4 regions of the Arthrobacter sp. MMS24-T111 genome follow, and region 3 is predicted to be linked to each of the others. Evidence: riboswitches for the same ligand, from Rfam matches in the RefSeq annotation. Region 3 holds a riboswitch; each other region holds the start of a gene.
The links. A riboswitch is a leader RNA that binds a small molecule or an ion and turns the genes downstream of it on or off. The one in region 3 is predicted to bind S-adenosylmethionine.

Region 1 (5,348 bases), 2.2 Mb from region 3:
GCGGGCGGATTCGCCTTCCCCGCCGTCAACGTCACGTCCTCGCAGACGCTGAACGCGGCACTGCGGGGCTTCGCGGAGGCGGAGTCCGACGGCATCGTGCAGGTCTCCACCGGCGGCGCCGCCTATTGGTCCGGCGCGTCCACCAAGGACATGGTTGCCGGTTCCCTGGGTTTCGCGGCCTTCGCCCGCGAAGTTGCCAAGAACTACAACGTAAACATCGCCCTGCACACGGACCACTGCCCCAAGGACAAGCTGGACGGCTTTGTCCTGCCGCTGCTTGAGGCTTCCGAGGCCGAGGTCAAGGCCGGCCGCAACCCGCTCTTCAACTCGCACATGTGGGACGGTTCTGCCGAAACCCTGCAGGAGAACTTGCGCATCGCCCGCGACCTGCTCCAGCGCACGGCTGCCGCAAAGATGATCCTCGAGGTGGAGATCGGCACGGTCGGCGGCGAGGAAGACGGCGTCGAAAACGCCATCAACGACAAGCTCTACACCACGGTCGAGGACGCCCTGGCCACCATCGACGCCCTGGGCGCCGGCGAAAACGGCCGCTACATCACCGCACTGACCTTCGGCAACGTCCACGGCGTGTACAAGCCCGGCGGCGTCAAGCTGCGCCCGGAGATCCTCAAGGACATCCAGGCCCAGGTGGGTGCGAAGATCGGCAAGGACAACCCGTTCGACCTCGTGTTCCACGGCGGCTCGGGATCCTCGGACCAGGAAATCGCCGACGCCGTCTCCTACGGCGTGATCAAGATGAACATCGACACCGACACCCAGTACGCCTACACCCGCCCGGTGGCGGACCACATGTTCAAGAACTACGACGGCGTCCTGAAGGTCGACGGCGAAGTGGGCAACAAGAAGACCTACGACCCCCGCGTCTGGGGCGCTTCCGCCGAAGCCGGCCTGGCGGCCCGCGTGGTGGAAGCCACCAAGCAGCTCGGTTCGGCCGGAAAGACGTTCTAGATGTCGGATGAGTTCCGCAGGAACCTGATGGGGCCCGAGCCCACGCTCCTGCCTGCGGAAACCGAGGTCAACGCGCAGCTGGAAGCCGGGCACGAGGCCCTGGACCTGGTGGAAAAGCACCCCACGTCCTCACTGTTGTGGGCGATCCTGGCCGAGGAAGCGTGGACCGAGGGCCGCACCATCGACTCCTACGCGTACGCCCGGGTGGGCTACCACCGCGGACTGGATGCGCTGCGCCGCAACGGCTGGCGCGGCGTCGGGCCCATCCCGTGGGAGCACGAGCCGAACCGCGGGTTCCTCCGTGCGCTCTACTCGCTGGGCAGGGCTTCGTCGGCCATCGGGGAAGCTGACGAGCCGGAGCGGATCGAGAAGTTCCTGAACGACTCCGATCCCGCGGCGAAGGCAGCCATCGAGGGCTAGATTCGAATAATTACGACGACGGCAGGTTACCTTCCCAGCGAAGGTGACCTGCCGTCGTCGATGGTTGAGCCTGGCGAAACCCTAGGCCTGGTTGGCGATGCCGGTGCGTGCCATGGCATCGGCGTAGGCCGTATGCATGTCCGCGAGGAACTCCTCCTGGCGGGCCGGTGAACCGGCGAAGGCGCGGCCACTCAGGGAGCGGACCTTGTAGGTCTTGAGGCCGCGGCGCCACAGCAGCGGTACTTCGGTCTTCAGCAGCAGGTTGGCCAGGCGGTTTGCCTCGGTGCCGTGCGCCACGATCACGGAGGCGCGGGGGACGAGGGCAAGGAACTTCAGCAGCGGCTTCAGGCCCGCCTGCACCTGGTCCGGGGTGAATTTACCGTTGGCCTCGCCCGGGACGTGCCACGGGTGGACGTTCCAGGGCATCACGAATTCCGGGCGCAGGCCAAGCTTCCACTGGATGCCCAGCATGCGGGTCGCGGCGTCCTGGTCACCGGCAGTGATGAAACCGGACTGGTCCATCTCGCCAATGTTGGAGTACAGGCTGATGATGCGGCATTCCTCAACATCGTGCATGGGGTCCACATAGGGCACCACGGTTCCGGGCTTGGCGTCCTGCAGGGAATCGCACAGCTCGTTGACAGCGGCAACGCTGGGCTCGTAGCGGCGGCTCATGAGCTGTTCGTGGAATGTTTCGGGGGCCAGTGCGGTCATGAAGGGCTGGTTCTCCTGCGGGGATTGATGTTGCGTCCACCGCCGAAAATGGGCGCACGGTGGCGCAGCTCATCAACGGTGGTTAGTTGGGGTGGGCCGATTCCGGGTCGACCTTTGCCAGTTTACCAAGCCCGGAGAAACGAAACGCCGGTCCAGCGCACCTCATTCATGGCGCAGTGGACCGGCGGTCATTCCCGGAAGGGGCGGATAACTACCAGAGGCGCTTGGTGGCGCGGCGGGCGCCCTCGCCAAGAGCCTCCAGCTTGGCGAATGCGATTTGCGGATGCACCCGGCCGCCCAGGCCGCAGTCGGTGGAGGCGATGACGTTCTCGCGTCCCACCAGCTTGGCGAAGCGGACAATCCGGTCCGCCACCAGGTCCGGGTGTTCCACCACATTGGTGGCGTGGGAGACGACGCCGGGGATGATGACTTTGCCTTCAGGAAGGGCGGTGTCCTCCCAGACCCGCCATTCGTGCTCGTGGCGGACGTTGGCCGCCTCGAAGGAGTAGGCGCCGGCGTTGACCTGCAGCACTGAGCCGATAATGTCGGCGAAGGGGATGTCCGTAGTGTGCGGACCATGCCAGGAGCCCCAGCAAACGTGCAGCCGGATCTGTTCCTGCGGAAGGTCCCGCAAGGCCCAGTTGGTGGCCTCGACGCGCAGCTGGATGAACTTCAGGTAGTCCTCCAGCGACGGCTCCGGGTTGATCTGGTCCCAGCTCTCGGCCAGGGACGGATCGTCGAGCTGGACCGTCAGGCCGGCGTCGATGATGGCCTTGTATTCCTCGCGCATCGCGTCGGCGCAGGCGTAGACGAGTTCCTCATCGCTCTTGTAGTACTCATTGGCAACGCGGGCGCAGGAACCGGGGGACAGGGACGCCACGAATCCTTCGCTGAGGCCGGCCGCGGCGAGCCCGGTCTTCAGGTTCCTGATGTCCGAGGCCACCAGGTCATGGCCGGTATATGTCAGGGGCCCGGCGATCTTGGGCTGGGACACGCTCTTTCGGTGCGCCAGGATCCCGGAGGAAGGATCGCTGTACGCCTCGTTGAACGCCTGCCGGTCCCTCCGGTCGGGGAAGGACGTCAGGACAACGTTTCCGGGGGAGGACCGCCGGACTGCGGCTTCCGCCCACCGGTCCACGGTGGTCGGCTCCAGGCCGCCGAGCCGGGCAAAGGAGTAGTTCCACCAGGCTCCGTAGTCAACGGAGTTGGACATCGTGTGCCCGTACTCGCCGTCGTTGGGGATATCGATGCCCAAGTCCTTCTGGCGCTGGACCACGCCCACAACGGAGTCTTCCAGGAGCTCCAGGAACGCCGGGGTGATCCCGTCGGATTCCTTTGTGGTGTTGGCCGCGATGAGTTCGTCGGTGCGGGGCAAGGACCCGGCGTGGGTGGAGCGAATGTGGTCGGTGTTGAGCGGCATGCTGGAATCTTCCTTTCCATCGGTCCTGGCAGTAGCACCTTCGGGCGGCAGCTTTCCTGCCGGACCGTGGTTGCTGCGGCGTCATTGAGCCAGGTCTCTCGGCCGCTCCGGATGGTCCTCTCTTACCTAAAGCGACAGCGTGGCGGCGGGGCAAATCGGTTTCATATTGTGGCGCGGCAGCGTCAGTCGGAGCTCGTCCGCACGATTCCGCCGAGAGAAAGCGGTACTTGATAACATTTAATACACCGACTTGACTTTAATTAGTAAGTGATGGTGATCTAGAAACATCGGTCTTTTGGGGGAAATACCGATAATCCCCCATACCCGTGTCCCGGTCTTACCGTTCGGGGTTTAATTCTAATTTGGGGGAAATTATGGTTGGATCAGCCAGCGCTAAGCCGCGCTCGCAAAAGGCTAATAGAGTCCGCGCTATTCTTGCCGGCGGCCTTGTCTTGGGGATCGGCGCGGCCTTCACTCTCGCGGCGTGGACGGACAACGAGTGGGTCTTCGGCCAGAGCGACAACGGCGGTGGCCCGGGGACCAAGGTGTACCAGATGCAGCAAAACACGTGGACAGGCACCGGTGGAACAGCAGCATGGAGTGACCAGCCGGACCGGAACGGCGGCGCTTTGACGTTCAGCGTCAATGCGGACAACCTGGTGCCGGGCAGCACCGTTTACGCACCGATGCAGCTGCGGGCGGTGGCCGGATCCGAAGCCCTGGTAGCCAGCTTGACTGAAACCGCGCAATCCACTCCCATTGACGCCGTCACCAACTCGTCCCAGCTCTACTCGGCCCTGAGGTACGAAGCCAAGCAGGGCGTGCCGAAGTCTTCATGCAACGCTGCAGGATTCGGGTCCGTGCAGAATGCAAATATCATTCCTGCGGGTTCACTCCTTAGCGCCATCTCCATCCCCGGGGCAGCGACCAATATCAGCCTGCCCAAGGGCGACAACGTCACCGCCGGTTCCGCAGTGGACATCTGCTTCGCGCTGACCCTCCCCACGGATGCCCCGTCATCCCTGCAGGGGCAGAAGACCGTCCCGCTCTGGAAGTTCTCAAGCACAGTGGGCCTGCCATAACCCCTCCGATGAGGCAGACAGCGTCCCGGCGCAAGCCCGGGTTCCGGTTGCCGGGATTGGCGTCCGAACCCCGGGCCCGGCCGGCTGCCCTCCGTGTGGCCAGGGGATTCCGCGAAGCTTTGCTCACCGTCGTTGCCCTGTTGGGGCTGGCGTGCATCCTGGTCCTGGTCCTGGGCTTCTTCTTCAAGGCGTCCTTCGTCGTCTTCCGTACGGGATCGATGGAGCCGCTCTATCCAGTCGGTGCGCTGTCCCTGACCGTGCAGGTCACCGCCAAGGATCTCGTCCCGGGCGACGTCGTGTCGGTCCGCCGGGAAGCGGCGACCGCTCTGGTGACCCACCGCGTGGTGGCAGTTGACCCGCCCAGTGTGGAGGGGGCCACAGCGTCGCTAAGGCTCCGCGGCGACGCCAACACTTCGGATGATCCGTTGCCCTACGAGGTGGCCACGGCGCAGAAGGTGCTCTTCACGGTTCCCGGGTTGGGAACCTGGATCATGGCCTCCCGGGGGCCGGAGTTCCTGGGCGCGGCAACCCTGGCGGTGGCAGCACTGGTCACGTGGGCCTACTGGCCGCGGCGCCGGGCCGCGGTCCAGGCAGAGATCTGCGCCACCGGGGCTAAACCACAACAGTAAGGTCGTAGATGACATGGCGGGACCCAGCACCAGGGACGTCGTACGGGCCGCGGGGGTTGTCGCGGTTTTGCTGGTGGGCGCTGCGCCTGGCGCAGCCGTGGCGGACGAGCAGCT
Region 2 (5,348 bases), 1.2 Mb from region 3:
CTGGGCCACGGTGACGACGTCGAAGGAGGCTTCGGCCAGTCCGGTCGCCTCCGCGGTTCCCGCCATGGCCGTGGCAGCAGGGCAGTGCGCCGCGAGTTGGGCGAGCATGTCGGTGGAAGGATCGACGGCGGTTACCTCCAGGCCAAGCTCCAGCAGCAGGGCCGTGAACTTCCCGGTACCGGCCCCTACGTCGAGTGCGTCGCGGGCCTGCGCCGGGACCAGCCACCGGGCTGATTCCACGGGGTAGCCCGGCCTGACGCGCTGGTAGTGCCGTCCGCCGTCCCGGAAACTGCCGCCAAGTTCCCGCCGGCGCCCGTGATCAAGCTTGGGGCCACACCGAACCACGCGTGGACTCCTTCAATTCCGACTGTTGATGCCCCTCGAATTTACCGCACCGCCTCGAAAATGTGCTGGGGGACCATGGGCGGGAAGTGCCCACTAGTCGTCGATACAGGGGGCCGCGCCGGCCGTGCCCGGGGTGTTGGGTGCCCAGTGCGGGTAGGTGCGGGAATCGTTGGCCGGCACCCAGCGGCCTGCGTCAACCACGTAGTCCCAACCCAGACCGCTGCTGCGCAGTGTGCGGATGCCGGCAAGGAGGCGTTCGGCATCCTCCAGCCGGGATCCGACGCCGAAGCTCGCCCGGAGTGATCCGTTGGGCAGGCCCAGGCGCTTCAGCAGCGGGTGGGCGCAGAAGCGTCCGTCGCGCAGGCCCACGCCGTGCTCCGCCGAGAGATAGGCGGCCACCAGCCCGGCGTCGTAGCCTGCAACCGAGAAATTGACCACGCCGATGGTGTCCGTTTCCGGATTGGTGTCCTTGAAGATCTGGTGGACGGTGACGCCGTCGATGCCCTGGAGGCCCTCCACCAGGAAGGAGCGGATGGCGGATTCGTGGGCGTGCCACCGGGCCTGGTCCAGCCCGGCGATCACCTGGGTGGCACGGGCCAGGGTGGCTGCGCCTAGCACGTTGGGTGAGCCGCCCTCGTGGCGGGCCGGGCCGGTGGCCCAGCTGACGCCGTCGAGCCTTGCTTCCTTGACGGCACCGCCCCCGGCCAGGTGGGGGACACCGGCGTCCAGCCAGTCCGCACGTCCTACCAGGACGCCTGCGCCGAAGGGTGCGTAGAGCTTGTGTCCGGAGAAGGCGAGATAGTCGACGTCGTCCGCGCTGATGTCCACCCGGCGGTGGGGCGCAAGCTGGGCGGCATCCACCACGATCCGTGCGCCGTACTGGTGCGCCAGTGTAGCCAAGGCCCGGATGGGGAGGATCTCGCCGGTGACGTTGGAGGCGCCGGTGACGGCCAGCAGGCTGACCCCGCCCTGCTCCAGTTCAGCGCGGACTGCCTCCAGTGTGCCGCTGATGGTGTCCGCGGCGACGATGCTGCGGTGCGGGACGCCCTGCCAGGGCAGGAGGTTGGCGTGGTGTTCGATGTCCAGGTACAAGACGTCCCCGGCGGGGCGGCCGCCGGCCAGCGGCAGGCAGCCGGCCAGCAGGTTCAGGGAGTCGGTGGTGTTGCGGGTGAAGATGACCGAATCGTCGGGGCGCCCTCCCACGAAGTCACGGACAATGTTGCGTGCGTTTTCGTACACGGACGTGCTGATCTGGGATGCGTACCCGGCGCCCCGGTGGACACTGGCGTAATACGGGAGGATCTCGTTCAGGTACGCGGACACCACTGACAGAGCCGGGGCGGAGGCGCCGTAGTCGAGGTTTGCGTAGCGAACGTGGCCGCCGGAGATCAGCGGCGCCTGGATCTCTGCGCCGGTGACCGCGGCGAGGGGACGGCCGGCGATGGCCTGGCGCGGATCCGGCGCGGCGGCGTTGGCGGTGGCGGACTGGGGGGAGACGGTGGCAGTTGTCACAGAGACCTCACTTGGATACAGGACTCCGGCATAGTGGAATCCGCGCTTGCCGTATCCGCTCCGGACCGGCCTGGTCGTCACCCGGGGCACCCCACCGCGAATGGAGGGTTGCCGGCCAGCAAACCGGGGTTTTGCGCTGGCACTCGTGACCTGGATAAAAGCGTAGAACATGGAATGGGCAGGACTAAAGCCGCAGCAATTGTTAAGGCTTTTGTTACGTCCTGCCGAAGAAACGGCCGCGGACGCCCCGCAAAGGAGGCGTCCGGCGTCGTATTATTCGATTATCTTGCCGCTAGGGCGACTGCTGGAGCAGGTCGTCGAGGTCCGGGTTCAGCCGGTGCAGTACCTCTGAATGCAGGATCGAGTTCGTTGCCAGGGCATTGCCGCCGAACGGGCCGTCCTCGCCTTCGAGGGACGTGAAGCGGCCGCCGGCCTCCACCACGATCGGCACCAGGGCGGCCATGTCGTACAAATTCAGTTCGGGTTCGCAGGCGATGTCCACCGAGCCCTCGGCCACCATGCAGTAGGACCAGAAGTCCCCGTACGCCCGGGTCCGCCACACGTCCTCCGTCAGGCCCAGGAAGTCGTCAAGGTTTCCGCGTTCCTTCCAGCCACCCAGGCTGGAATAGGAGAGGGAGGCGTCGGCCAGGTTGGACACGTTGGAGACCCGAAGCCGGGTGGCGGCGGCCAGGGACCTGCCCATGTACGCCCCCATGCCTTTGGCAGCCCACCAGCGCTTGCCCAGTGCCGGTGCGCTGACGACGCCCACCACCGGTTCGCCCTCGTCCACCAGGGCGATCAGCGTGGCCCAGACCGGGACGCCACGGACGAAGTTCTTGGTCCCGTCGATGGGATCGATGATCCAGCGCCGTGAGCCGTGGCCGGTGCTGCCGAATTCCTCACCCAGGACGGCATCGCGGGGCCGGGAGCGGGAGAGCTGGCCACGGATGGCCTCCTCGGCCGCCTTGTCGGCGTCGGTGACCGGCGTCAGGTCCGGCTTGGTCTCGACGTGGAGGTCCAGGGCCTTGAACCGGCTCATCGTCTGGTCGTCCACGGAGTCGGCCAGGACGTGGGCCAGGCGCAGGTCATCGTTGTAACTCGAAGCGGGTTGGATCATGGTTCCAAACTACCGTCTGCGGGCGTTTCTGCCGGGAGAACGCGTCAGTTGACGCTGCCAAGCTCCTTCGTTTCCTGTGCTTCCATCCTTGGATCGGCACCGAGCAGCCGCCGCAGGGACGCCAGGCGGGCGGCGCCGGTGGGGCCGGCGTGTCCGCCATCCACCCACTCGTCCAGCCCGCAGTTGACCGCCGTTGCCGTGTGCTTGCAGCCGCGTTCGCAGTTTTCGATGCCGGGGGAGAGATCCGGGAACGAGCGCAGGATCCTGTCCGGATCCACATGCGCCAGGCCAAAGGACCGGATCCCCGGGGTGTCGATGATCCAGCTGCCGGGCGGCGCGTCCGCCAGCCGAAGTGCCAGCGCGGACGACGACGTGTGCCGGCCGCGCCCGGTGACGGCGTTGACGCCGCCGGTGGCGCGCTCGGCACCCGTCAGTGCGTTCACCATAGTGGATTTGCCCACCCCGGAATGCCCCAGCATCACGGTGACGGTACCGTCGAGGTGCGCGCGGAGGGCGGCCACCGCGGCGCTGTCCAGCCGGGCCGAGAGGCCGTCGTCGGACCGCGCGTCGATCCCGGAGGCCTGTGCGTCGGCGGTCTTGCTGATGATGACCGGGAAGTCCAGGTGCGTGTAATTGGAGAGGAGCTCGGCGGGGTCCTTGACGTCGGCCTTGGTCACCAGCAGGATCGGCGCAATCCCGGCATCGTAGGCCGCCACCAGGGCGCGGTCGATGAAGCCGGTGCGTGGCTCGGGGTTGGCAGCCGCCACGACGATGACCAGCTGGTCCGCGTTGGCCACCACGGCTCGCTCCACGGGGTCGGTATCGTCGGCGCTGCGGCGAAGGAGCGTGCGGCGGTCCTGGATTTTCACCAGGCGTGCCAGTGTGTCCGGGGCTCCGGAGACATCCCCCACCAGGGAGACGAAGTCGCCGGCCACCACGGGATTGCGGCGAAGCTCGCGGGCCCGCGCGGCAATGACCACGCGCTCATTGTCCGAGTCCTCACCCACCACTGCGGTGTACCGGCCACGGTCCACCGTGATGATCCGGCCGGTCACAGCGTCATCGTGGCTGGGGCGGTCTTTGGTGCGGGGTCTGGAGCCTTTCTTGCTCGGGCGGATCCTGACGTCCGATTCGTCCCAGGAATCAGTGCTCCGCGCCACTGCCGCGCCCTTCCGGTCCGGCAGCGGACGTGCCCTCCTGGGCCAGCATGCCTGCCCACAGCTGTGGGAAGTCGGGCATGGTCTTGGCTGTGGTGGCAATATCCTCCACCTGGACGCCCGGTACTGCCAGTCCCAGGATTGCCCCGGCCGTGGCCATCCGGTGGTCTGCGTAGCTGTGCACGACGCCGGCGTGCAGCCGGGCGGGGCGGATGAGCAGTCCGTCCGGGGTTTCCTCGGCGTCCCCGCCGAGCCGGTTGATCTCTGCCACCAGGGCGGCCAGCCTGTCGGTTTCGTGTCCTCGCAGGTGCGCGATCCCGGTGAGCCGGGAGGGCTCCGAGGCCAAGGCACACAACGCGGCGACGGTGGGGGCGAGTTCGCTGGTGTCCGCGAAGTCGCCACCTTTGATCTCCGGACCGCCGGTGACGGTCAGGACGCCGCCGGCCAACGTGACCGTGGCACCCATGCTGGTGAGGATGTTGCGCCACAGGTCGCCCACCTGCTGGGTTTCCGCCGGCCAGTTGGGGATCCGCACGGTTCCCCGCGAGGCGAGGGCCGCCGCCAGGAACGGGCCCGCGTTGGAAAGGTCCTGTTCGATCCGCTGGTCGAAGGCACGGATCGGTCCGGGCGCCACCACCCAGTGGTTGGGCACGGAATCGTCCACGGACACGCCTGCGCCGCGCAGGACCGCGACCGTCATGTTGATGTGGTCCAGGCTTGGTACAGGTTTGCCCACATGCTCAAGATGCAGGCCGTCGTCGAACCGTGCCCCCACGAGCAGGAGGGCGGAGACAAACTGGGACGAAGCGCTGGCATCAATCACCAGGTGGCCGCCCCGGACGGAGCCTGTGCCCGCCACGACGAACGGGAGGGACGACGGGGCGCTGCCGTCTTCGGCTGAGACAGCCACACCCAGGGCCTTGAGGGCCTCGATGATGGTCCCCATCGGACGCTTGCGTGCGTGCGGGTCGCCGTCGAACACGCTGGCCCCGTTGCGGAGCGCCGCAAGCGGCGGGACGAACCGCATCACCGTGCCGGCCAGCCCGCAGTCGATCCTGGCCTCCGTCACCGGCGCGGACGCGGGCAACGGGACCACTTCGAGGTCAGGACCGAAGGTTCCGTCGCCCGGGACCTCCGTGATCGTGGCGCCAAGCTGCCGCAGCGCATCGATCATCAGCGCGGAATCCCTGGAATGCAGGGGCGCCCGCAACCGGGAC
Region 3 (5,348 bases):
TTGATCGCTGCTCCGTGCAGGGCCTTGCTGAACGTGTGGTCGACGGCGACCCCTTGGGAACGAAGGTCGCGCGCCGCCGTTGGGACGTCGGTTCCCGCCGGGAACTGGACCAGGTAGCGGCCGTTCGGGCTGTCGGGAGCGGCCGCGGGCGCGGCGGGCGCGGTGGGTGCCGCTGCCGGCGCCGAGGCTTGCGCCGGTGCTCCGCTTGAGCAGAGGGCGACGACGGACAACAGTGCGGCGCCAACGGCCAGGCGCAAAGACTGGGGCAACGGAATCGGATTCCTTTTGTGCTTAGTAGGGGGTGCCTCTATGGTTTTCGTCAAGCGGCTGAGGGTTGCCGGGGTTCGTAGAAGGTGCTGTCCCTGAGCATGGCGTAGAGGGTGTCGCAGCGGCGGCGGGCGAGGGCGATGAGAGCCTGATTGTGGCGTTTGCCTTCTGCTCGTTTCCGGTCGTAGTAGGCCCTCGACAGCGGATCCTTCAAGGCCGCGAAGGCGGAGAGGAACAGGGCTCTTTTGAGAATCTTGTTTCCCTTCCGGGATGGGTGGTCACCGCGGATGGAAGACCCTGATCGCCAGGTCACCGGGGCCAGGCCTGCGTAGGAAGCCAGGTGCCCTGCGGAGGCGAAGTCCTTCCCGACGATCTCGGTGAGGATCCGTGCTGCGGTCCTGACGCCGACCGCCGGGAGCGACGTCAGGACCGGGTGAAGAGGGTGGGCCTCCACGAGGGCTTCAACCTGGGCGAAAACGGTGTCCCGCGATTCGCGGATATCGGCGAGCATCCGCGCCAGTTGGGGCAGCACGATGGTCGCAGCGTTCGTTCCGACCACTGTCACCGTTTGCTGGTCCAGGGCCTCGATGATCTCGCCGGCAAGACGTTCACCCATCCTGGGTGCGAGCTTCTTGAGCCGGTTCCCGATCCTGCGCCGGCCGGCATGGCGGAGGGCTTCGGGGGTCGGCCAGGTCCGCAGCAGATCCAACACGGCAGGGTGGTCCAGGCGCGGGCCGAGGACACGCTCCAGTGCCGGATGGATCTGGGTCAGGAGGCCTCGGATCCGGTTCGATGTCGCGGTGGCCTGTTTGGCCAGGTCGTCGTCGAAGCCGCAGAGCATGGTCAGTTCGGCGAGTTGTTCGTCGGCGATCTGGATGGATCGCAGTGTGTGGGGCATGGTCCGGGCCGCTGCGGCGATGATGAACGCGTCCCTTGCGTCGGTTTTCGCTTCGCCGGGGTGCAGGTCCGCGATCCGGCGCATCGCCAGCCCGGGAAGGTATCCGACGGTGACACCGGCGGCCTGGGCGACCGCGACCGGCAACGCACCGATCGTCGCGGGCTGGTCAACCACGAGCAGGATCCTGCCGTGGTTGTCCAGCGACGCCAGTATTTCGCGCAGCCTGAGCTCGTCGTTGGGTAAAGCCTTGTCGAAGAGCTTCTTCCCGGCCCGGTCCACGGCAACGGCGTGGTGCTCGCCCTTGCCGACGTCCAAGCCGATGAAGACATCAATGCTTTCGTGGTTTCCGATCACCTGTACCTCCCAGTCGCAGCAGCTGATACCTGTGCTGGGCTGTCCTCGGTGTCAGAGCCCGGCATCCACGTTACGCACGACGATCCCAAACTGTCCTGCCTCTATTAGCGGTCTCTCCGGCACCTACCGGACCCCGGTGACAACACCCCCCGGATCATTGACGACTGGGGGCGGCAATCATGCCGGGGCCGGCAGGCCAGCACACCCTCATCCTGCAACAGGAACGGGCTACGAAAAAGGTAACGGGGCGACCGGATAACGACGTCCGGCTTCCAAGGTATCCGGGGCGGCACGGCTGGCAGCCAAACCTCGGGCGATCCTTCGCATTATTTGTGGAACCTTGGAAAACCTCCGCATGGGACTGCTCCCGCGCCCGGATCCGTCCCCCGCCCGTCAGCTGCCACCCTCGCGGGCCGCGCGGCGCGCACGCCGCGGCAAGACCATGTTCGTCACAATGCTGTCCCGGCCGGAGCGATCTTCCTACACTGGGCGCAGGTCATGAGTGCCAGCGCCAAGCCCCGGCTCGCTGGCCGGCAACCCTCCATCCGCGGTGGGGTGCCCCGGGTGAGGACCAGGCTGTCCGGCAATTGCCGGAAGCAAGCGCGGCCCGTGGTGCTCCCAGCATGCCGGGCCCATGTCATAGGAGACTGAGATGTCCAACGGATGGTCCTTCGAAACCCGCCAGATCCATGCCGGCCAGGAGCCTGACAGCGCCACCGGAGCCCGGGCCCTGCCCATCTACCAGACCACGTCCTTCGTGTTCCCGAGCGCCGAGAGCGCAGCCAACCGTTTTGCCCTGGCTGAACTGGCGCCGATCTACACCCGCATCGGCAACCCCACCCAGGACGCGGTGGAGCAGCGGATCGCCAGCCTCGAAGGTGGCCTGGCGGCTTTGCTGCTGAGCTCGGGGCAGGCTGCGGAGACCTTCGCCGTCCTGAATATCGCCGAGGCCGGGGACCACATCGTGGCCAGCCCCAGCCTGTACGGCGGAACGTACAACCTGTTCGCCCACACCTTGAAGAAGTTCGGCATCGCGGTCACCTTCGTGGAAGATCCGGACAACCTGGAACAGTGGCGCAACGCGGTGCGGCCCAACACCAAACTGTTCTTTGGCGAGGTGGTCTCCAACCCGCGCCAGGACGTCCTGGACATCGAAGGCATCTCCCAGGTTGCCCACGACGCCGGCGTTCCCCTGATCGTGGACAACACCCTGTCCACGCCCTACCTGATCCGGCCGCTGGAGTGGGGTGCGGACATCGTGATCCACTCCGCCACCAAATACCTGGGCGGCCATGGCTCGGCCATTGCCGGCGTCATCGTCGACTCCGGCAAGTTCGATTTCGGCAAGGACCCCGGCCGGTTCCCCGGTTTCAACACCCCGGATCCCACCTACAACGGGCTGGTCTACGCCCGGGATCTTGGCGAGGGCGGCGCACTGGGCGCCAACCTTTCCTACATCCTCAAAGCCCGTGTCCAGTTGTTGCGCGACCTCGGCTCGGCGGTTTCGCCCTTCAACGCCTTCCTGATTTCGCAGGGCCTGGAAACGCTGAGCCTGCGGGTGGAACGGCACGTTTCCAACGCCACGGAGGTGGCGCGCTGGCTGGAGGGAAGGGCCGACGTCGAATCGGTCGCCTACGCGGGGCTGCCGTCCAGCCCCTGGTACGAACGGGGCCGCAAGTACGGGCCCAAGGGGACCGGCGCCGTCGTCGCCTTCAACCTGGCAGGGGGTGCGGAGGCGGGCAAGCGCTTCGTCGACGCCCTGGAACTGCACTCCCACGTGGCCAACATCGGTGACGTCCGCTCGCTTGTCATCCACCCGGCGTCGACCACCCACAGCCAGCTCTCGCCCGAGCAGCAGGTGGTGGCCGGGGTCAATCCGGGGCTGGTCCGCTTGTCGGTGGGCCTGGAGCACATCGACGACATCCTGGCCGACCTGGAGGCCGGTTTCCGCGCGGCCAAGGGCGGCGCCGACGCCTGACCGCCGGCACGCTGGAGCGCTGCCGGCCGGCAGCGCCGGAAAGTCACAACCAGTCACACTCTTGGCCTGGACCGGGGGGTGTTTCGTACACTCGAACCAGGTCATGAGTGCCAGTGACAGCCCCGGCTTGCTGGCCGGCAACCCTCCTTCCGCGGTGGGGTGCCCCGGGTGAAGACCTGGCCTGCCGGTCAAATGACGGCAGGCAAGCGCGTAGAAGAGGTCTTGCCATGACGGTTACCGTCGCCCGTACCACCATTCCCGAACACGGAGTTGTCCGCTACGCCTCCATTGGAGGACTCGAGCTCGAAGGCGGCGGCTACCTGCCGGATGTGACCTTGGCGTACGAGACCTGGGGCACGCTGAACGCGGACGGCAGCAACGCCATCCTGATCGAGCATGCCCTGACGGGCAGCACCCACGTGACCCGGGGCGACACCGACGAAGAGGGCTGGTGGGAACAGCTGGCCGGTCCCGGGGCTCCCGTTGATACGGACCGGTTCTTCGTGGTGTCCATCAACATCGTGGGCGGTTGTTACGGATCCACGGGCCCGTCCTCGGCCGCTCCCAACGGAGCACCCTGGGGCTCCCGCTTCCCCTTGGTCACCCTGCGGGACAGCACGGTGGCCGAGGCCCGGCTGGCGGACCAGCTGGGCATCGGGAGCTGGTACGCCGTCCTTGGCGGCTCCATGGGCGGTGCCCGCGCCCTGGAATGGGCGGTGACCTACCCCGACCGGGTGCAGCGCTGCGCCGTCATCTCGGTCGGCGCTGCCAGCACGGCTGAACAGATCGCCTTCGCCCAGGCCCAGACACTGGCCATCCGCCAGGATCCGAACTTCAACGGCGGCGACTACTACGGCGGCCCGTGTCCGGAAGACGGACTGGCACTTGCACGGCGGATTGCCCACATCACCTACCGGTCCGCCGCGGAACTGGAAGGACGCTTCGGCCGGGAACCCCAGGCCCCCGAGTCGCCGCTGCACGGCGGACTGCTGGCAAACCGCGGACGGTACCAGGTGGAAAGCTACCTGGACCACCAGGGCAGGAAGCTCGTCCGCCGGTTCGACGCCAACAGCTACATCGCCCTCACCGAGGCATTGATGAGCCACGATATCTGCCGTGGCCGCGGGCCGCTGGCCGAGACCCTGGCATCCGCCACCGCCCGGTTCTTCGTTGCCGCCGTGGACTCCGACCGGCTCTACTTCCCGTCCCAGTCCCGCGAATTGGCCCAGGCCCTGCCCGGTGATGTTGACGTGCACATAATCACGGCACCGATAGGCCATGACGGCTTCCTGACCGAGATCGGACAGCTGGGGCACCAGCTCCGGACGACGTTCCTGGTCTAACCGCGCCCGCCGTATCCCGGCCGCGGGCCGCTGACCCACAGCGGCGCTTCCGGTGCACGCTGCCGTGGACGCCGCGGCGCCGCAGTGCATCAGGCCCGGAGCAGAAGTACGGCATGATCGTGTCATGAAAGCCGCCGTCCTGTATTCGACCGTTCCCACCGCCGGACAGGCATCGGGAAACCCCACCTACGCTGACGCGAAGCCATTGGTCGTTCAGGAGCTGGACCAAGCACAGCCGCGTGCCGGTGAGCTTGGGATCGACATCACCTATTCGAGCCTGTGCCATTCGGACCTGTCCGTGGTGGACGGCTCCAGGGTCCGGCCGCTTCCGATGGCATTGGGCCACGAAGCGGTGGGACGGGTGGTGTCCGTGGGCGACGGGGTGGCCGATGTGTCCGTGGGAGACCACGTGGTCCTCGTTTTCGTGCCCAGTTGCGGCCACTGCCGTGCCTGCCGGGCCGGGAGGCCCGCGCTTTGCCACCGCGCAGCGGAGGTCAACGGCTCCGGT
Region 4 (5,348 bases), 3.2 Mb from region 3:
GGCGGCCTCCTTGCCGGAGCGCCCGCCCGAGGGCGCCAGCTCAAGGGTGAGGACCGTGCCGCCGGCGCTCATCTGCTTCGCCGCCAGCTCATACTGCGGGTGCGATTTCAGCAGCGGGTACTTCACCCAGCTCACGGCAGGCTGCTCCTCGAGCCACTCGGCGAGCCGCAGGGCGGTGGTCGAGGAGTGCCGGACGCGCAGGCTCATGGTTTCCAGGCCCTTGGTTAGGACCCAGGCGTTGAACGCCGAAAGCGCCGGACCGGTGTGGCGCATCAGCTGCTTGACCGGGCCGTCGATGAACTCCTTGGTGCCAAGGATGGCGCCGCCCAGGACCCGGCCCTGCCCGTCGATGTGCTTGGTGCCGGAGTACACGATGACGTCCGCGCCGAGGTCCCCGCAGCGCTGCAGCAGGGGAGTGGCGAAGACGTTGTCCGCAACTACCTTGGCGCCGGCGGCATGGGCCAGTTCGCTCACCGCCGCGATGTCCACGATTTCCTGCATCGGGTTGGACGGGGATTCGAAGAAGACGGCGGTGGTGGGCTTGGACAGGGCCTCGCGCCACTGGTCCAGGTCCGGGCCGTCGACGAAGACCGTTTCCACGCCCCACCGCGGCAGGATCTCGTTCAGGATCACGAAGCACGACCCGAACAGTGACCGGGCGGCCACCACCCGGTCACCGGCGGCGAGCAGCGCGCCCAAAGCGGTGAACACCGCGGACATGCCCGACGCCGTCGCGAAGCAGGCCTCGGTGCCTTCCAACAGCCTGAGCCGTTCCTGGAAGGTGGCCACGGACGGGTTGCCGTAGCGCGAGTACACGAAGCGCTCGTCCTCGCCGGTGAAGGCGCGTTCGGCCGCGGCCGCGGATTCGTAGACGAACCCGGAATTCAGGAAGATGGCCTCTGAGGTTTCCTGGAAGTTGGTGCGGTCCAGCCCGCCGCGGACAGCCTGGGTGTCGGGGTTCCAGCCGGGGGCGTCTTGATTGAAGGTCACTTAGTTCTTTCCGAGGTTGGTGGGCAGGCCGCGGTTCTTCCAGCCGTTGACGGTCCGTTCGCCGTAGCGGTCAGGTTCCCCCTCGAAGCCCTCCAGGACGTTGTAGGAAGTGAAGCCGGCCTGGGTGGCCGCCACGGCCGCGGCGATGGATCGCTGGCCCGAGCGGCACAGGAACACCAGCTCCGCGCCGGGGTCCTCGGGCGCCTGCTCCTTGAGGTCCTTCACGAAATCGGGGTTGGGGATGCCGCCGGGGAAGGTCCACTGGATGAAGAGCGGATCGTTGTCCGTTGCCTTGGTGTCCGGAATGCCGATGTGGGCCCATTCGCCCTCGGTGCGGACGTCCACCAGGATGGCGCCCTGCTCCAGCTTGGCCCAGGCTTCCTGCGGCGTCAGGTCTCCCGCGTAGCTCATGCGTGGCCCTCGCCGTCGAACTCGCCTTCCAGGTCGTCAACGGCCGTGGCCACCGCGGCGTCTGCCGACGCGATGGCGGCCGGGAGGACAACGGCCTGGGCCACGATGACGCTGCTGCCGTTGAAAGTGGCCGCCGGGCTGCCGTGCAGGACATAACCGTCCGCAAGCGCAGCCGAGATCCGCTCACAGAAGGAGCGGTCGTCCGGGCCTGTAATCAGGCGGTAGGACAATTTTTCGTCAGGGGCGGGTGCGTCAGACACGACGGATCTCCTTCTTTCACGCTTGCAGCTCGAATCGGTCGATATGCCAAGTATTCACCTGAGGCACCCCGCCGCGAGAGGAGGGTTGCCGACCGGCCAGTCAGGGCTTGACACCGGTACTCATTACTCCCCAAAAACGTAACACCTGCGCCGCCAAGCCGCACGGCCGCCGTCGTCATGTTCCGTAATTGAGAGCCCGCGACCACCGCGTCACGGGAACCCGGCGGGGCCGCGGGACCGATAAAGTTTTCTACCGGGGCGCCGCCCTGCCGTCACAGTGGGAGTACCGGGGGGTCTTGCCAGCATGCGAGCAGCAATATCGCACCGCCAGGCCGGCCGTCGTCGTGCCCGTCATCGTTTCCTCGGGGCTTTCCTGGCCGCCGCCGTCGTCGTGCTTCTGGCGCTGCTGGCGCCCGCCGGTGCCGCGCAGGCGGCCTCCGCGGTACCGGACCAGGGCAAGCCCTGGCTGGGTGCCGTCCTTGAATGGGGTGAGGATACCGCCGCCGGATTCTCCGACCGGCTGGGGGCGAGCCCGGCAGTGTTTGGCCACGACATCGCTCTTCCGTTCCGCGACTCGGACCGGAACAACATTGAGGGCTTCCTGCAGCAGGCCGCGGCCAAGGGCGCCCACGCCATGCTCACCGTGAAGCCCACCGTGCCGCTGGACCAGATCGGCGCCTCCGAAGCGGAAGCCTTCGCCGGCAAGGTCCGCGACCTGACCTCCGGGTTCAAGGGCCGGCTGTTGGTCCGGTTTGCCCCGGACATGAACTCGAGTTGGGTGCCCTGGGGGCAGCAGCCGGGCGCCTACCGGGAAGCCTTCAAGGCGGTCGCGGCAGCGGTCAGGAAGGACGACGGCGGCCGGGCCGCCATGGTCTGGGCGCCGTACCTGGGCAAGGACTACCCCTTTGACCGGAACCGGAATGCCCCGCCGCCGGGAAGTGACGGCTTCGCCCTCCTCGACACCAATGGCGACGGCGCCTGGAACGGCTCCGATGCCGCCTACGCCCCCTACTATCCGGGGGACGACGCCGTGGACTGGGTGGGCCTGACCGCCTACCATGACGACACCGCCGGTGGGGCTGCCGTCAACACCGTGCCGCGTGCCGGTGAACTCCAGGAGATGCTGACCGGCTCGGGCGGCGAGGACTTCTACAATGCCTATGCGGAGGCCCGCAAGAAGCCATTCCTGCTCCAGACATCGGCGTTCTACAGCCCTGCTGCCGGCGGACCGCCGGAGGCGGATATCAAGCCGGCCTGGTGGGACCAGGTGGTGGGTACCGCCACCTCGCCGGCTTTCGCCAGGACGGCAGCGGTGGTGTGGGACGAGCGCACCAGCACCAGGGATACCGGCGTGGCCAGCATCGACTGGCTGCTCACCGGAAATCCCGCCATCGCCAAAGCCGCGCTGGACCGGCTGAAGTCCTCCGCCGTGGTCACCGGGCCGGTCACCGACGTGGTTGCGGACGGATCGTATGTCCGGGCCAACACGCTGTCCGGGGCAGCGGTCTGGACCGTTGCCGTGGCGATGGCCATCCTCCTGGCGGCGCTGTGGCAGATTCCACGCCGGGTCAACGCCGCCACCGCGTGGAGCTACCAGGACCCGGGAAACAGGGACTCGCGCGTGGATTTGCTGCGCGGGATGGCCATTGTCTTCGTGGTGGTCAACCACCTGGGCCTGGTCTCGCTGTTCCAGCTGCTCACCCAGGAGGCCGTGGGCTTCGTTTCCGGTGCCGAACTCTTTGTGCTGTTTTCCGGCCTGGTGGTGGGCATGGTCTACGGGCCGAAGGCCAGGGAAGACTTCGGCAAGGTTGTGGACCTCACCTCCCGCCGGGCGGGGAAGCTCTATGTGACCGCCCTGTCGGTGCTGATTGGCGTCTTCCTCATTGCGCAGCTTCCGTTCTTCCACACCGAGGCACTGACCACGTTCGTGGACCAGGGGACGGGCGGGGCCGGGCATAACGGTGCCGGCCGGACGTACGACCTCTACGCCGGGATGTCATCGCTGTTCCAGTTCCCGGTGCCGCCCCAGGTCCTGCCGGCCATCCTGCTGCTGCAGTTCGGGCCCTGGCAGTTCAACGTCATGGGGCTGTACGTGGTTCTTCTCCTGGTCAGCCCCCTGATCCTGGCGCTGCTGAACCGCGGAAAGGCCGTGTGGGTCCTGGTGGCGTCGCTGGCGGTGTACGCCGTCGGCGCCGGAACCAGGTTCCGGATCCTGCCGTCCCAGTTCGAGGACTCGTTTCCGCTGCTGGTGTGGCAGGTGCTGTTCGTGCTGGGGCTGGTGGTGGGATACCACCGGCGGAGCATTATCGCGTGGTTGTCGGCCCATGCCTGGGTGGTGGCAGCCTGTACGGTGGCCGCATTCGCCTTGGCTTTCCTCTCCTGGGGAAACCCCTACTTGGCCAACAACTACGACGTCCGGCTGGCGCTGATGCCGGACGCCACCTACCGGGCCATGTATGACGCCCTCTTTGGCCGGACGTACCTGGCCCCGGGCCGCCTGCTCAATGTCGTCTTCCTGGTGGTGGCGGCGTATGCGTTCCTCAGCGCCTACTGGAAGCCGGTTGAGCGGGCCCTGGGCTGGTTCCTGATCCCGCTCGGCCGCGCAACCCTCTATGTCTTCATCATGCATGTGGTGCTGATCGCCGTCGTGGCCAATATCCCCGCGCTCCAGCAGGAGAGTATCTTCCTCAACACCGTGGCGTACGCCGTGGTGCTGGCCCTGCTGTGGGTGATGGTCCGCACCAGGTTCCTGTTCCGGATCATTCCCACTTAGGCCGCATCCCCACCGGGCCCCTATGGCCCGGGCATGAAAAATGCTGCGGCACGGTGGGTGCCACAGCATTTACGTCATGGCCAGGCAGGGACTGGGAATCCCCCGCGGCTTCTTGTGTCCTAGACCAGCTCGGGATACGAGGACACGATGTAGTCGGCGGCAGCCGGCCCTTTCATGCGCAGGCCCTTGCGGCTGCCCGGCAACCGGGTCTTCATGGCCGACCAGAATGTCGTTTCCGTACCCGGCTGGTGCTGGTTGATGAAGCACCAGCTCATGTACAGGCCGTAGAAGCGGTCGCGTTCCAGGGTGGACTCGGAGGTCTGGTCGAAGTAGGTGGCGTCTTGGAGAAAGAGATCAAACTGGGAATGTGCCATGATGGCGTCCCTTCGCTATGTGCGTGGCGCCGCCGTTCGGCTACAGCAGCGAACCTCGATGCCCTGCACTGTTGGCAATCGGGTCCATAGATTAATCCTGTGAAAGAAACCGGGATCATTAGCGCCGTCAACGCCTGTCTACACTGTAGACTTTACCCGTAGACTACATATGAGGCAACCCTCTCGAATGAACTCGGGTCAGTTGTCCGCAGCGAGGACAAATTCATGACTTCCCCCAAACCATCCGGTACCGGCAAGGCCAAGGCCAGGCTCAGCCGGGACGTCGTGCTGGCAAAAGCGCTGGAAATGGTGGATGCGGAAGGCCTCGAAGCATTGACCATGCGCCGCCTGGGCCAGGAGCTCGGCAGGGACCCGATGAGCCTTTACCGCTACGCGGAAAATCGGGCTGCCTTGCTCGACGGGGTTTCGGAACTGGTGCTCGACCAGCTCACCATCCAGCAGGATGATCCGGACTGGAAGGCGCAGTTGCGGGCGATCGCCCATAACCTGCGGGCCCTGGCACTCAAGCATCCCAACGTG

Region 1: linked by a shared signal. The riboswitch ahead of ACX5I6_RS07780 (cobalamin-independent methionine synthase II family protein) and the one ahead of metX (homoserine O-acetyltransferase MetX) in region 3 are both predicted to bind S-adenosylmethionine.
Region 2: linked by a shared signal. The riboswitch ahead of ACX5I6_RS12440 (aminotransferase class V-fold PLP-dependent enzyme) and the one ahead of metX (homoserine O-acetyltransferase MetX) in region 3 are both predicted to bind S-adenosylmethionine.
Region 4: linked by a shared signal. The riboswitch ahead of ACX5I6_RS03185 (DUF1737 domain-containing protein) and the one ahead of metX (homoserine O-acetyltransferase MetX) in region 3 are both predicted to bind S-adenosylmethionine.

What each region holds. Positions count from the first base shown of each region.
Region 1 is NZ_JBTZRO010000001.1:1,661,395-1,666,742, forward strand. It holds gene fbaA (class II fructose-bisphosphate aldolase) at 1-969, shown strand, start outside; gene ACX5I6_RS07770 (DUF3151 domain-containing protein) at 970-1,389, shown strand; gene ACX5I6_RS07775 (uracil-DNA glycosylase family protein) at 1,471-2,103, opposite strand; gene ACX5I6_RS07780 (cobalamin-independent methionine synthase II family protein) at 2,315-3,523, opposite strand; SAM riboswitch class I at 3,537-3,641, opposite strand; gene ACX5I6_RS07785 (SipW-dependent-type signal peptide-containing protein) at 3,898-4,605, shown strand; gene ACX5I6_RS07790 (signal peptidase I) at 4,614-5,234, shown strand; gene ACX5I6_RS07795 (hypothetical protein) at 5,248-5,348, shown strand, end outside.
Region 2 is NZ_JBTZRO010000001.1:2,651,463-2,656,810, forward strand. It holds gene ACX5I6_RS12435 (class I SAM-dependent methyltransferase) at 1-345, opposite strand, end outside; gene ACX5I6_RS12440 (aminotransferase class V-fold PLP-dependent enzyme) at 439-1,857, opposite strand; SAM riboswitch class IV at 1,895-2,008, opposite strand; gene hisN (histidinol-phosphatase) at 2,150-2,974, opposite strand; gene rsgA (ribosome small subunit-dependent GTPase A) at 3,019-4,134, opposite strand; gene aroA (3-phosphoshikimate 1-carboxyvinyltransferase) at 4,118-5,348, opposite strand, start outside.
Region 3 is NZ_JBTZRO010000001.1:3,873,789-3,879,136, reverse strand. It holds gene ACX5I6_RS18215 (S8 family peptidase) at 1-269, opposite strand, end outside; partial or broken gene ACX5I6_RS18210 (IS110 family RNA-guided transposase) at 320-1,584, opposite strand; SAM riboswitch class IV at 2,014-2,128, shown strand; gene ACX5I6_RS18205 (bifunctional o-acetylhomoserine/o-acetylserine sulfhydrylase) at 2,172-3,497, shown strand; SAM riboswitch class IV at 3,597-3,712, shown strand; gene metX (homoserine O-acetyltransferase MetX) at 3,725-4,840, shown strand; gene ACX5I6_RS18195 (zinc-dependent alcohol dehydrogenase family protein) at 4,965-5,348, shown strand, end outside.
Region 4 is NZ_JBTZRO010000001.1:696,682-702,029, reverse strand. It holds gene ACX5I6_RS03195 (O-succinylhomoserine sulfhydrylase) at 1-990, opposite strand, end outside; gene ACX5I6_RS03190 (rhodanese-like domain-containing protein) at 991-1,401, opposite strand; gene ACX5I6_RS03185 (DUF1737 domain-containing protein) at 1,398-1,661, opposite strand; SAM riboswitch class IV at 1,675-1,789, opposite strand; gene opgC (OpgC domain-containing protein) at 1,966-4,434, shown strand; gene ACX5I6_RS03175 (hypothetical protein) at 4,554-4,808, opposite strand; gene ACX5I6_RS03170 (TetR/AcrR family transcriptional regulator C-terminal domain-containing protein) at 5,034-5,348, shown strand, end outside.